Regions from separate parts of the Streptomyces sclerotialus genome, predicted to be linked through region 2. Evidence: riboswitches for the same ligand, from Rfam matches in the RefSeq annotation. Region 2 holds a riboswitch; the other holds the start of a gene.
The links. Region 2 has a riboswitch for glycine ahead of gcvT (glycine cleavage system aminomethyltransferase GcvT). Riboswitches for the same ligand answer to the same signal wherever they lie in the genome.
Positions count from the first base shown of each region.

Region 1 (6,262 bases), 4.4 Mb from region 2:
CCTCGTCGGACACAACCCCCACGACGAGCTGGCACGCCGCCGCAACCGCGCGGTCTGAGCGACCCGGGCCCGTCGAGGAACGGGCCCGGGGCAGGACACCCGGAGGCTTTCCGCCAGGCAGGCGAGGCCTCGGAGCGGTTCGTCGCAGGCTCTCTGAGCGCTTCGTCGCAGGCTCCGCGGCCCGCCGGGCGGCCGATTGTCAGTGGCGTACGGCACCATCAGTGACGTGAGACGTGCGCCGACGATCCTGCATCTGGACATGGATGCGTTCTTCGCGGCCGCCGAGCAGGCGGCCAAGCCCAGCCTGCGGGGGAAGCCCGTGGTGGTGGGCGGCATCGGCACGCGCGGGGTCGTCTCCACGGCCTCGTACGAAGCCCGCGTCTTCGGGGTCCGCTCGGCGATGCCCACCGCCCAGGCCCGCCGGCTCTGCCCCAACGCCGCGTATCTCGCGCCGCGCTTCCACGTGTACCGCGAGGTCAGCGACAAGGTCATGGCGCTGCTGCACGAGCTGTCGCCCCTGGTGGAGCCGCTGAGCCTGGACGAGGCGTTCGTGGACCTGGAGGCCGGCGGGGTCGCCGACGACCCCGAGTCGGCCCGCGCGGTGGGGGAGCAGCTGCGCCGCGACATCCGCGCGGTGACGGGACTGACCGGCTCGGTGGGCCTCGCGGGCGCCAAGATGCTCGCGAAGATCGCGTCCGAGCAGGCCAAGCCCGACGGCCTGGTGCTGATCGAGCCGGGCACCGAGCGCGAGCTGCTCGGTCCGATGACCGTGCGGACGCTGCCCGGCGTCGGCCCGGCCACGGCCGAGGCGCTGCGTAAGGCGGGGATCCACACGGTGGCGGAGACCGCCGAGGCGGGCGAGGCGGAGCTGGTGCGGCTCCTGGGGCGGGCGCACGGCGCGGGGCTGTACGCCATGGCGCTCGGGCAGGACGACCGGCCGGTGGTCGCGGAGCGGGACGCCAAGTCGATCTCCGTCGAGGACACCTTCGAGGTGGACCTCACCGACCGCACGCGGGTGCGCGCCGAGGTGATGCGGCTGGCGGACCGGTGCGTGCAGCGGCTGCGGGCGGCGGGGCGCTCGGGCCGTACGGTCGTGCTGAAGGTGCGTAACTACGATTTCTCCACGCTGACCAGGTCCGAGACCCAGCGCGGGCCGACGGACGACCCCGCGGTGGTGCGGGAGGCGGCCGGGCGGCTGCTGGAGCTGATCGACACGACGGGCGGGGTGCGGCTGCTCGGCGTGGGTGTGAGCGGCCTCGCCGACTTCACGCAGGAGGACCTCTTCGCGCAGGCGGCGACGGAGCGGGCGGCCGAGGAGGCCCGGCTGGCCGAGGAGGCGAAGGCGGCAGCCGGTACGCACGGGAACAGCGCGGCGCAAGAGCCTGAGGAGGCCGCTGAGCGCCCCAGGAGGTGGGTGCCGGGCCTGGACGTGGTCCATGCCGAGTACGGCCCCGGATGGGTCCAGGGAAGTGGCCTGGGGCGGGTCACCGTACGGTTCGAGCAGCCCTGGTCCGCGCCGGGGCGGGTGAAGACGTTCCTGGTGGACGATCCGGAGCTGGCGCCGGGGGAGCCGCTGCCCCTGGTGGGCGGCGGCCCGGACGGCGCGGCCGCGGGTGACCTGCCGGCCTCGGCGGACCGAGTAGCGGCCGTGGCGGACCGTGTACCGGCCGCGGCCGGCGGCGGTGCGACCCCGGGCGGTGGGGATCCCTCGTCGGCAGGTGAGGAAGCGACCCCGGGCGGTGGGGAGCCCTCGTCGGCAGGTGAGGGAGCGGTCTCGGCGGGCGGTGAAGCCCCCTCGGAGGGCAACGGCGGCGCAGCGCCCTCGCCGATATCCGGGGATTCGCCTCAGTCTGCTGTTCAGTCCTCCGGCGAGCCCGCTATCCGCCCGAAGTCCCGGTCGGCGGAGCCGGTGGCCGGACCGCCGGTGTCGTCGCCGGCGAGTGCCGTGTCGGTGGCGGAGATATCCAGCCGGTAGTGGTGGTAGAGCTGGAGTTCCTGCTCGGGGGAGAGGTGCCGGCCCACACCGAAGTCCGGCGCGTCCTTGATCAGCTTCCGCTCGTACGGCACGTGCAGCGCGTCCTCGACCAGCCGGCTCGGTTCCAGGGGCACGAACGCGTCCCGGCTGAAGAGGCCCGTGCGGATCGCCGCCCACTCCGGCTCGCCGGTCGCGTCGTCCAGGTACACCTCGTCGATGGTGCCGATCTTGGTGCCGTGCCGGTCGAACGCCTTGCGGCCGATCAGACTGCGGGGATCGATATCGGTCTGCACGGTTCCTCCTACTTACCGGAACTGCCCTGTGCACCCTACGAAACGGCACATTCCCCACCCTGGCCACTCGAGGGATGCCGAGCAGTCACGCTGGTAGGCTGGTCAGCGATCGATGACCCCGTGCGGGAGAGTTCTCCGTCCCCCGGGCCGGAGGCGCCGAAGGAGCAACTCCTCCCCGGAATCTCTCAGGCACCTGTACCGCGCGGACGAGATCACTCTGGAAAGCAGGGCGGGCCACGGACCAGCGCAGTACCGGAGCCCCTCCTCACCGACGGTGAAAACCGGGCGCTGCGTACGTTCCGGTGAAGCTCTCAGGTTGAGATGACAGAGGGGGAGGCCGTCCGGGCACCCGCGCCGTGGTGCCCCTCGTAGGTCCCAGAGACCAGGAGGCCCCCGCAGATGACCACCCACCGCACTTCGCTGACCGAGCTGGAACGCGGCACCCCCTTCGAGCACCGCCACATCGGCCCCGATCAGGCGGCCCAGGCCAAGATGCTCGCCCACATCGGCTTCGGCTCGCTGGACGAACTCACCGCGGCCGCCGTCCCCGACGTGATCAAGAGCGCGGAGGCGCTGGACCTGCCCCGAGGCCGTACCGAAGCGGACGTCCTGGACGAGCTGCGGGGCCTCGCGGACCGCAACCGCGTGCTCTCCTCCATGATCGGCCTGGGCTACTACGGCACCTTCACCCCGCCGGTCATCCTGCGCAACGTCATGGAGAACCCCGCCTGGTACACCGCGTACACCCCGTACCAGCCGGAGATCTCGCAGGGCCGCCTGGAGGCGCTGCTCAACTTCCAGACCATGGTCGCCGACCTCACCGGCCTGCCCACCTCCGGCGCCTCCCTGCTGGACGAGGGCACCGCCGCCGCCGAGGCCATGGCCCTCTCCCGCCGCGTCGGCAAGGTCAAGAAGGGCGTCTTCCTCGTCGACGCCGACTGTCTGCCGCAGACCGTCGCCGTCATAGAGACCCGCGCCGAGCCCACCGGCGTCGAGGTTGTCGTCGCCGACCTGAGCGACGGCATCCCCGCCGAGATCGCCGAGCGCGGCGTCTTCGGCGTGCTGCTGCAGTACCCCGGCGCGTCCGGCGCGGTCCGCGACCCTCGCGCCGTCATCGAACAAGCTCACGAACTTGGCGCGATCGTGACCATCGCCGCCGACCTGCTCGCCCTGACGCTGCTCACCTCGCCCGGCGAGCTGGGCGCCGACATCGCCGTCGGCACCACCCAGCGCTTCGGCGTCCCGATGGGCTTCGGCGGCCCGCACGCCGGCTACATGGCCGTCCGCGAGAAGTTCGCCCGCAGCCTCCCCGGCCGCCTCGTCGGCGTCTCCGTCGACGCCGACGGCAACAAGGCCTACCGCCTGGCCCTCCAGACCCGCGAGCAGCACATCCGCCGCGAGAAGGCCACCAGCAACATCTGCACCGCGCAGGTCCTCCTCGCCGTCATGGCCGGCATGTACGCCGTCTACCACGGCCCCGAGGGCCTGGCCGCCATCGCCCGCCGTACCCACCGCTACGCCACCGTCCTCGCCGAGGGCCTGCGCGCCGGCGGCGTCGAGGTCGTGCACGGTACGTACTTCGACACGCTCACCGCACGGGTTCCCGGCCGCGCCGCCGAGGTCGTCGCCGCCGCCCGCGAGGCCGGCGTCAACCTCCGCCACGTCGACGCCGACCTGGTCGGCATCGCCTGCGACGAGACCACCGGCCGCGCCCAGCTCACCGCCGTACTCGGCGCCTTCGGCGTCCAGGGCGACATCGAGCAGCTGGACGCGGCCGCCGCCGACGCGCTGCCCGAGTCCCTGCTGCGCACCGACGACTACCTCGCCCACCCGGTCTTTCACCAGCACCGCTCCGAGACCGCGATGCTGCGCTACCTGCGCACCCTCGCCGACCGCGACTACGCGCTGGACCGCGGCATGATCCCGCTCGGCTCCTGCACGATGAAGCTGAACGCCACCACCGAGATGGAGCCGGTGACCTGGCCGCAGTTCGGCCAGCTGCACCCCTTCGCGCCGGTGGACCAGGCCCAGGGCTACCTCACCCTCATCCAGGAGCTGGAGGAGCGCCTCGCCGTCGTCACCGGCTACGACAAGGTCTCCCTGCAGCCCAACGCCGGTTCGCAGGGCGAGCTCGCGGGCCTGCTGGCGGTCCGTGCGTATCACCGCGCCAACGGCGACGAGCAGCGCACCGTCTGCCTCATCCCGTCCTCCGCGCACGGCACCAACGCCGCCAGCGCCGTGATGGCCGGCATGAAGGTCGTCGTCGTCAAGACCGGCGAGGACGGCGAGGTCGACGCCGACGACCTGCACGCCAAGATCGAGCAGTACCGCGACGAGCTGGCCGTCCTGATGGTGACCTACCCGTCCACGCACGGTGTGTTCGAGGAGCACATCACCCAGATCTGCGCGGCCGTGCACGACGCGGGCGGCCAGGTCTACGTCGACGGCGCCAACCTCAACGCGCTGGTCGGCGTCGCCGAGCCGGGCAAGTTCGGCGGCGACGTCTCGCACCTGAACCTGCACAAGACCTTCTGCATCCCGCACGGCGGCGGCGGTCCCGGCGTCGGCCCGGTCGGCGTGCGCGCGCACCTCGCGCCGTACCTCCCCAACCACCCGCTGCAGCCCACCGCGGGCCCCGAGACCGGCGTCGGCCCGATCTCCGCGGCCCCCTGGGGCTCGGCCGGCATCCTGCCGATCTCCTGGGCGTACGTCCGCCTCATGGGCGGCGAGGGCCTCAAGCGCGCCACCCAGGTCGCGGTGCTCTCCGCCAACTACATCGCCAAGCGCCTGGAGCCGCACTACCCGGTGCTCTACACCGGTCCCGGCGGCCTCGTCGCGCACGAGTGCATCATCGACGTACGGCCGCTGACCAAGGCCACCGGCGTCAGCATCGACGACGTCGCCAAGCGCCTGATCGACTACGGCTTCCACGCGCCGACGATGTCCTTCCCCGTGGCCGGCACGCTCATGATCGAGCCGACCGAGAGCGAGGACCTCGCCGAACTGGACCGTTTCTGCGAAGCGATGATCGCCATCCGCGCGGAGATCGAGAAGGTCGGCACGGGGGAGTGGGACAAGGACGACAACCCGCTGCGCAACGCCCCGCACACCGCGGCCTCCCTCACCGGCGAGTGGACCCACCCCTACACCCGTGAGGAAGCCGTCCACCCGGCCGGCGTGGACGCCACCGCCAAGTACTGGCCGCCGGTCCGCCGTATCGACGGTGCCTTCGGCGACCGCAACCTCGTGTGCTCCTGCCCGCCCCTGGAGGACTACGACGGCTGACGGCCGTCCGGCGCCCGTGGCCGTACGGCGCGGGCGCCCGCACACAAAAGGGCCCTCGGCGGTATCCGCCGGGGGCCCTGCGCGTTCCCGCTCACCGCATCAGGCTGCGGTGACGACCTGCCCGGTGCCCATCGACCGGTGCGGGTCGATGACCTGCCCGTCCGGCAGGAGCTCACCGGTGTCCTCGAAGAGGAGGACGCCGTTGCACAACAGGCTCCAGCCCTGCTCCGGGTGGTGCGCCACGAGATGGGCGGCCTCCCGGTCGGCGGACTCTGCTGACGGACACGGTGGCTGGTGCTGGCACATGGATGCTGTCTTTCGCTGCGGTGTGGTGGTGGACGTCTTCCTGCGGCGCGAAGTGGTGTTCATAGCCGCTTCCCCCGTTCGGTAGTTCGCTCCCAGTGTTGCCCTACGGACGTGATTCCGCAGGGATTTCGCAGCAGCCGTACTTACTCGGTAAGGACGCATCACCCATGAGGGCGGTTGCCGCTTCCTGGACGGCACCTATGGGTGGTCCCGCGTGGTCATTCCGGGCTAGTCCCTTGGCGGAACGGCGCGTTCGGGACGGCATCGGGCAGCCGTGCGCCCGCGTACGGGCACCCGCACGGAAGCCCGGCGTAGCGCCCCGGGCGCCCGCGGACAGCAGTGCGCCCCGCGGCGAGGAGACCGCGGGGCGCACCCCGGCAATGCGATACCTGCCCGGCGGACG
Region 1 is NZ_JBFOHP010000002.1:1,300,824-1,307,085, reverse strand. It holds gene AAC944_RS05860 (MerR family transcriptional regulator) at 1-58, shown strand, start outside; gene AAC944_RS05855 (DNA polymerase IV) at 227-1,975, shown strand; gene AAC944_RS05850 (PRC-barrel domain-containing protein) at 1,858-2,268, opposite strand; glycine riboswitch at 2,382-2,479, shown strand; gene gcvP (aminomethyl-transferring glycine dehydrogenase) at 2,668-5,553, shown strand; gene AAC944_RS05840 (DUF5999 family protein) at 5,653-5,859, opposite strand.
Region 1: another riboswitch for glycine. It lies ahead of gcvP (aminomethyl-transferring glycine dehydrogenase); the one in region 2 lies ahead of gcvT (glycine cleavage system aminomethyltransferase GcvT).

Region 2 (6,262 bases):
TCACCTTGGGGCGGTGCTCCTTGGCGAGCTGCTCGACCTCGGCCATGTCGACCAGGCCGTCGCTGTCGACGTGGTAGGGGACCACGTTGAACTGCTTGCCGGAGAAGTTCAGGCGCATGCCGTGGGTGAGGTGCCCGCCGTGCGCCAGGTCCAGGCCGAGGATCGTGTCGCCGGGCTTGGCCATGGCGAACAGCGCGGCCTGGTTCGCGGAGGCGCCGGAGTGCGGCTGCACGTTGGCGTACTCGGCGCCGAACAGCTCCTTGACCCGGTCGATCGCGATCTGCTCGGTGACGTCGACGTGCTCGCAGCCGCCGTAGTAGCGGCGGCCCGGGTAGCCCTCGGCGTACTTGTTGGTGAGGACCGAGCCCTGGGCCTCCATGACGGCGGCCGGAGCGAAGTTCTCCGACGCGATCATTTCGAGGGTGGACTGCTGACGGTGGAGTTCGGCGTCGACAGCGGCGGCGACGTCGGGGTCGAGCTCATGGAGGGAGCTGTTCAGAAGCGACATGAGTCTTCCTGGGTGGGAGCCTCCGAGGGGGGAACGGCCCCTCGTACGGCGGGTGGGCAGGTCAGCCGGCGGTGAAGGCGGTGTACTCGTCGGCGGAGAGCAGGTTCTCCGGCTCGCCGCTCAGCTTCACCTTGAACAGCCAGCCGCCCTCGAAGGGGGCGGAATTCACCAGCGACGGGTCGGCCACGACGTCCTCGTTGATCTCGGTGACCTCACCGTCGACCGGGGAGTAGAGATCGCTGACGGACTTGGTCGACTCCAGCTCGCCGCAGGACTCGCCCGCGGTGACGGTGTCGCCGACCTCGGGGAGCTGAGCGAAGACGACGTCACCGAGCGCGTTGGCCGCGTGCTCGGTGATGCCGACCGTCGAGACGCCGTCCTCGGCGGCCGACAGCCACTCGTGCTCCTTGCTGTAGCGGAGCTGCTGGGGGTTGCTCATGGTTCGATTCTCCTGGATACGCGGGAATGATCGTGCAGAGGGTCTTGACAGGTGAGACGCGACTGCGTCACTTCTACCGGCCGGGCGGCCGTCGTGCGGCCATTTCTCCTGGCGGCAGCGGGCCGTACGGTCACTTCTCCCGCTTGTAGAAGGGCAGCGCGACCACCTCGTACGCCTCGTGCTTGCCGCGGATGTCCACGGCGACGCCCTTCGTCCCCGGCTCGGCGTGCGCCGCGTCCACGTACGCCATCGCGATCGGCTTGCCGAGGGTGGGGGAGGGGGCGCCGGAGGTGACGGTGCCGATGGCGGTGCCCTCGGCGTCCACGACGGGGTAGCCGGCGCGTGGCACCCGGCGGCCCTCGGCGATCAGTCCGACCAGCTTGCGCGGCGGGTTCTGCTCGGCCCGCTCGGCGGCGGCCGCCAGCGCCTCGCGGCCCACGAAGCGGCCCTCGTTCCCGGCCTTCTCGAACTTCACGACCCGCCCGAGCCCCGCGTCGAAGGGCGTCAGCGAGGTGCTCAGCTCGTTCCCGTACAGCGGCATGCCCGCCTCCAGGCGCAGCGTGTCGCGGCAGGACAGGCCGCAGGGGACCAGCCCCGCGTCCTTGCCGGCCTCGGTCAGCGCCTCCCAGAGGGCGACCGCGTCGGCGGGGCGGACGAACAGCTCGAAGCCGTCCTCGCCGGTGTAGCCGGTCCGGGCGATCAGCGCGGAGACGCCCGCGACGGTGCCGGGCAGCCCCGCGTAGTACTTCAGCCCGTCCAGGTCGGCGTCCGTCAGGCTCTGCACGATGCCCGCCGACTCCGGGCCCTGGACGGCGAGCAGCGCGTACGCGTCCCGGTCGTCCCGTACGGCGGCGTCGAAGCCGGCCTGGCGGGCGGTGAGCGCGTCCAGCACGACCTGGGCGTTGGAGGCGTTGGCCACGACCATGTACTCCTGGTCGGCCAGCCGGTAGACGATCAGGTCGTCCAGGATCCCGCCGTCCTCCTGGCAGATCATCGTGTACCGGGCCCGGCCCGCGGCCAGCTTGCCGATGTTGCCGACCAGGGCGAAGTCCAGCAGGTCGGCGGCCTGCGGTCCGGTGACGGTGAGCTCGCCCATGTGGGAGAGGTCGAAGAGGCCGGCGCGGGTACGGACGGCGACGTGCTCGTCACGCTCGCTGCCGTAGCGCAGCGGCATGTCCCAGCCGGCGAAGTCGGTCATGGTCGCGCCGAGGGCGCGATGGGTGGCATCGAGCGCGGTGAGTCGAGCGCTTCGTCGCGAAGCGACTCCATCTGGGGCGGTGGCGGGCGACGGGCGGGCTTCACTCATGCTGCGGGCTCCCGGAATGGACGACAGGGACGTATCGGACGTCTCCCCATCTGTCATCGGAACCTGAGAGGTTCACCGACAGCCCCCATCGGGGCCTCGGCTTGCACCTTGGGTGGGGCCGCACCGGCGTGCGGCCCGCTTTTCAGATCTGCCTCGTCCGCGCAGTACAGGGGCCTGAGAGATTCAAGGGAGGACTTGCTCCTTCGGCGCCCCGCCGTGGCCTGGCGGGGACTCTCCCGCGCGGATTCAAGCGGCCGGTATGCAGTTGGCGGCCGGCGTCGGTCACGGCGCCCGGCGCGCACATCATTGCACGGGATCGCCGGATACAGGAGTCCCGGCCCGCGCCGCCCGGGGAACCAGGGGCGAACCCGCCACGACCTGCCCTCCGCTTGAAGCTCATTACCTTTTCTTGACACTCTGCGGGTAGGGGGAGGCCATGAACGGGACGGGGAGGGCGATCACGGTGCAGAGGCAAGCCGCATGCGCGACGTCGGCAGGGGTCGCGCGCGGCGCGGTGCCCCGCCGCGCCCGCACACCCAAGGCGGTGGTGCGTCCGGGCCGCGGCGCCCCCGTGACGGACCTGCGCGGCACGGGAGAGGGGGGAGGGGAGCCGGCCGTCCGTGAGCTGGACTTTCCCGCCCGCGGCCTGGTGGTCGTCTCGGGCCTGCCGGGCAGCGGCAAGAGCACGCTGATGCACCGCGTGGTCCCGGCGCTGGACCGGGCCGGAGCGGCCGTCCACCGCATCGACTCCCAGGACGTACGGGAGCGCTGGGAGGCCGGCCGGCTCGGTGCGCTGCCGTACGGCCTGATCCGGCCGCTGGTGCGGGCCTCGCACTACTACGGCCTGTGGCGGGCGCTGCGCTCCGGCGGCAGCGTGGTCGTGCACGACTGCGGCACGCTCGCCTGGGTGCGCCGCTGGATCGCGCGCACCGCCCGCCGGGACGGCCGCGAGCTGCACCTGCTGCTGCTCGACGTGCCGCCGGAGGTGGCGCTGTCCGGGCAGCGGGCCAGGGGCCGCGGCGTGTCCGGCTACGCCTTCGCGCGGCACCGGCGCGCGGTGCGCCGGCTGCTCACCAGGGCCCGGACGGCACGGCTGCCGAAGGGCTTCACGGCGGCGGTGCTGCTGGACCGGCGGGCCGCGGACGCGCTGGAGCGGACGGCGTTCGGCTGAGGCGCCTGTCCCGTGCCGCCGTGCCCTCCGTCCGCGCTCCGGGACGGGGGGCGAAGTTCCCGCCGTCGGCCGCTAGGGTTTTCGATCAGGCAGTGCGGCACGAAGCGGGTGGGTGACCATGGACATTCCGGAGCAGAGCATCCCCGGTCAGGGCATTTCCGAGCAGGGCATTCCCCAGTTGGCCTGGCCGGCCAACGAGCTGGAGGAAGTGCTCACGGCGTCGGTCGGCCATCCCGGAGCCGGTGCCCGGATCGTCGAGGTCCTCGGCCGCAGCCGGATATGGGTGCCGCTGCCCAAGGGCGGCGGCCCCGAGAGCGCGGGCTTCGGCGCGCCCGGCCTGGACCTGCCCACGGTGGAGCTGCCCGACGGCCTGGCGTACGTTCCCGTCTTCAGCTCCGAGCAGGAGTTCCTGCGGGTCGTCGGGGCGCACATGTCGTTCACGGTCGCACCGGCCCGCGAGTTCGCCCGCGGCATGCCGCCGAAGATCGGCATAGCGGTGAACCCGGACGGGACGGTCGGCGTCCCGCTGCCGCCGCCCGCCGTGGCCGAGCTGTGCCGCGGTGACGTACCCCGCGAGGGTCTGCCCTCCGGCGGCCGGGTGCGGCTGTACGAGCCGGACTGGCAGGACGAGCCGGTGGACTTCCTCGCCGCCGCCGGCCTGGAGTTCTCCGGCGTGCCGCACGTCACGACCGCCCGCCGCTGCCTGGCGAACATAGAGGGCGACGCACCCACCCTGTTCGTCGGCGTGCAGGTCAGCGACCCGGCGGCGGCCTTCCAGGACCAGACGCAGCGGGACGTGGCGCTCGCCGCGCTGGGCCGGGCGCTCGGCGCGGTGCCGGTGCCCTGGCCGGTCCAGCTGGTCATGCTCGACATCGCGCAGGACCCGGTCGTCGACTGGATGCTGGAGCGGGTGCGGCCGTTCTACACGCAGGACCACGTGTAGCGCCGGACCGGTCGGCACGCGGGGCCGCCCGGGCCCCGTCCACCGGCGGACCCGGCCCGTAAGCTGGTGGGATGACCGGGCGGGCGCCCCCACGTGCCCGCCGAGAGAAGGGACGGGGACACGTGAGCGCGGGTGCGCATCAGGGAGCGGCGGCCGGCCAGGTCGAGCAGGTGCTGCAGCAGGTCTCGCCCGGCCGGTACGACGCCTACGAGGCATTGCTGCAGGCGCTGTCCGGCGGGCAGGTGTGGATGCTGCTGTGGCAGGGCCAGGCCGGGGCCCCCGATGCGCAGTACGGGAACATGGAGGTCGACGGGCTCGGTTACGCGCCCTGCGTGACCTCGCCCGCCGAGCTCGCGGCCAGCGGCTGGACCCGCGCCCACGAGGTCGTCCCCGGTGCCGAGATCGCCGCCGCGCTCTACCCCGACCGCTGGGGCCTCTGGCTGAACCCGCACGCGCCCGACGGCGGCGTCGGCATCCCCTGGCTGGACCTGCGCCGGATCGCCGGTGGTCTGGACCGGCTGCCCGCCGGTCCCCTGCGAATCACCGAACCGGCCGTGGAGATCCCGCAGTTCTACGCCCTGCTCGGGCAGAACGCGCACCGCACCCCCGCCGTCCGCTCGCTGCGCCGCGCCTGGGTGCAGCCCGCGCTCGGCGTCCCCTATCTCGCGATCGGCCTGGATCTGTACGACACGGGGCGGGCCGCTGTGGAGTCGGTACGGCTGATGATGCAGCAGTCCATCAGCGCGGTACCGGAGGGGCTGCCGGTCTCCACGGTGGCCATGGACGACGAGTACGACCCCGTCGGCATGTGGATGCGTGCCTACTCCCGTCCCTTCTTCGACCGTGGGGCGCACGGCCCCGCACCCGCCCCGGCCGCCTCGTACGGTTACGGTTACCCCCGCCCCTACTGAGGTCACGCGCGGCCCGTGGCGTGGTGGGTGCCGCCACCCTTCCGTGGGCCGTACTGTGCCGAATTGCCCCCGTGTGTACCGCCGTTGGGGTCGCCGCGAGCCGGTGTGCGAACCGCTCAGCCGTCCGTGATGTCCGTATAACGGAATGCCGTGGAGCACATCACAGTTGCGCATCCTTTCCCCGGCAGGACTGGTGACTGATCGCGACTCGGATGAAGACTCCCGCAGCAGGGGTCTAGACCCTGTGTGCGACAAGCAACTCGACCACTGTCGCGCGGACATCCGAAAACCGATGAGCTTCCAGCGACCTCCGGACCGTCCGCCGGCGTGCACACCAGTGATGTGAACCGAGCCGCCGACGCGGCGGGCGTGGGCCGGCCACAGGGCGGCCGAGAGGGGTCAAAGGCACCGTGACCGCACCGATCGAGACCACCGGGGCGGCTGCTGAGGCGCAGCCGGAAGCGGTGCTGGAAGGCGTCGAGAGCAAGCGGATCGTAGGGCGCTCGCTCGGCCAGATCGCCTGGCTGCGCTTCAAGCGCGACAAGGTCGCGGTGGCCGGTGCCATCGTTGTCATCCTCCTCATCGTCATCGCCGCGCTCTCCCGGCCGCTGCAGTCACTGCTCGGCCTGGACCCGAACCAGCCGAACCAGTCGCTGATCGACCCCAACACCACCCTGCCGCTGGGCGACTTCGGCGGCATGAGCGCGGACCACCCGCTCGGCGTGGACCCCAAGTTCGGCCGTGACCTGCTCGCGCGGGTCCTGGAGGGCTCCTGGGTCTCGCTCATCGTGGCGTTCGGCGCGACGCTGCTGTCGGTGGCGATCGGCACGGTCCTCGGCGTGGTGGCGGGCTTCTACCGGGGCCGGGTGGACGCGGTGATCAGCCGGATGATGGACGTCTTCCTGGCGTTCCCGCTGCTGCTCTTCGCCATCGCCATCTCCGCCTCGCTGCAGGGCGGAGCCTTCGGCCTGGAGGGCCTGCCGC
Region 2 is NZ_JBFOHP010000002.1:5,729,076-5,735,337, forward strand. It holds gene glyA (serine hydroxymethyltransferase) at 1-508, opposite strand, end outside; gene gcvH (glycine cleavage system protein GcvH) at 570-947, opposite strand; gene gcvT (glycine cleavage system aminomethyltransferase GcvT) at 1,078-2,253, opposite strand; glycine riboswitch at 2,406-2,502, opposite strand; gene AAC944_RS25470 (AAA family ATPase) at 2,690-3,424, shown strand; gene AAC944_RS25475 (enhanced serine sensitivity protein SseB) at 3,543-4,367, shown strand; gene AAC944_RS25480 (enhanced serine sensitivity protein SseB C-terminal domain-containing protein) at 4,490-5,278, shown strand; gene AAC944_RS25485 (ABC transporter permease) at 5,689-6,262, shown strand, end outside.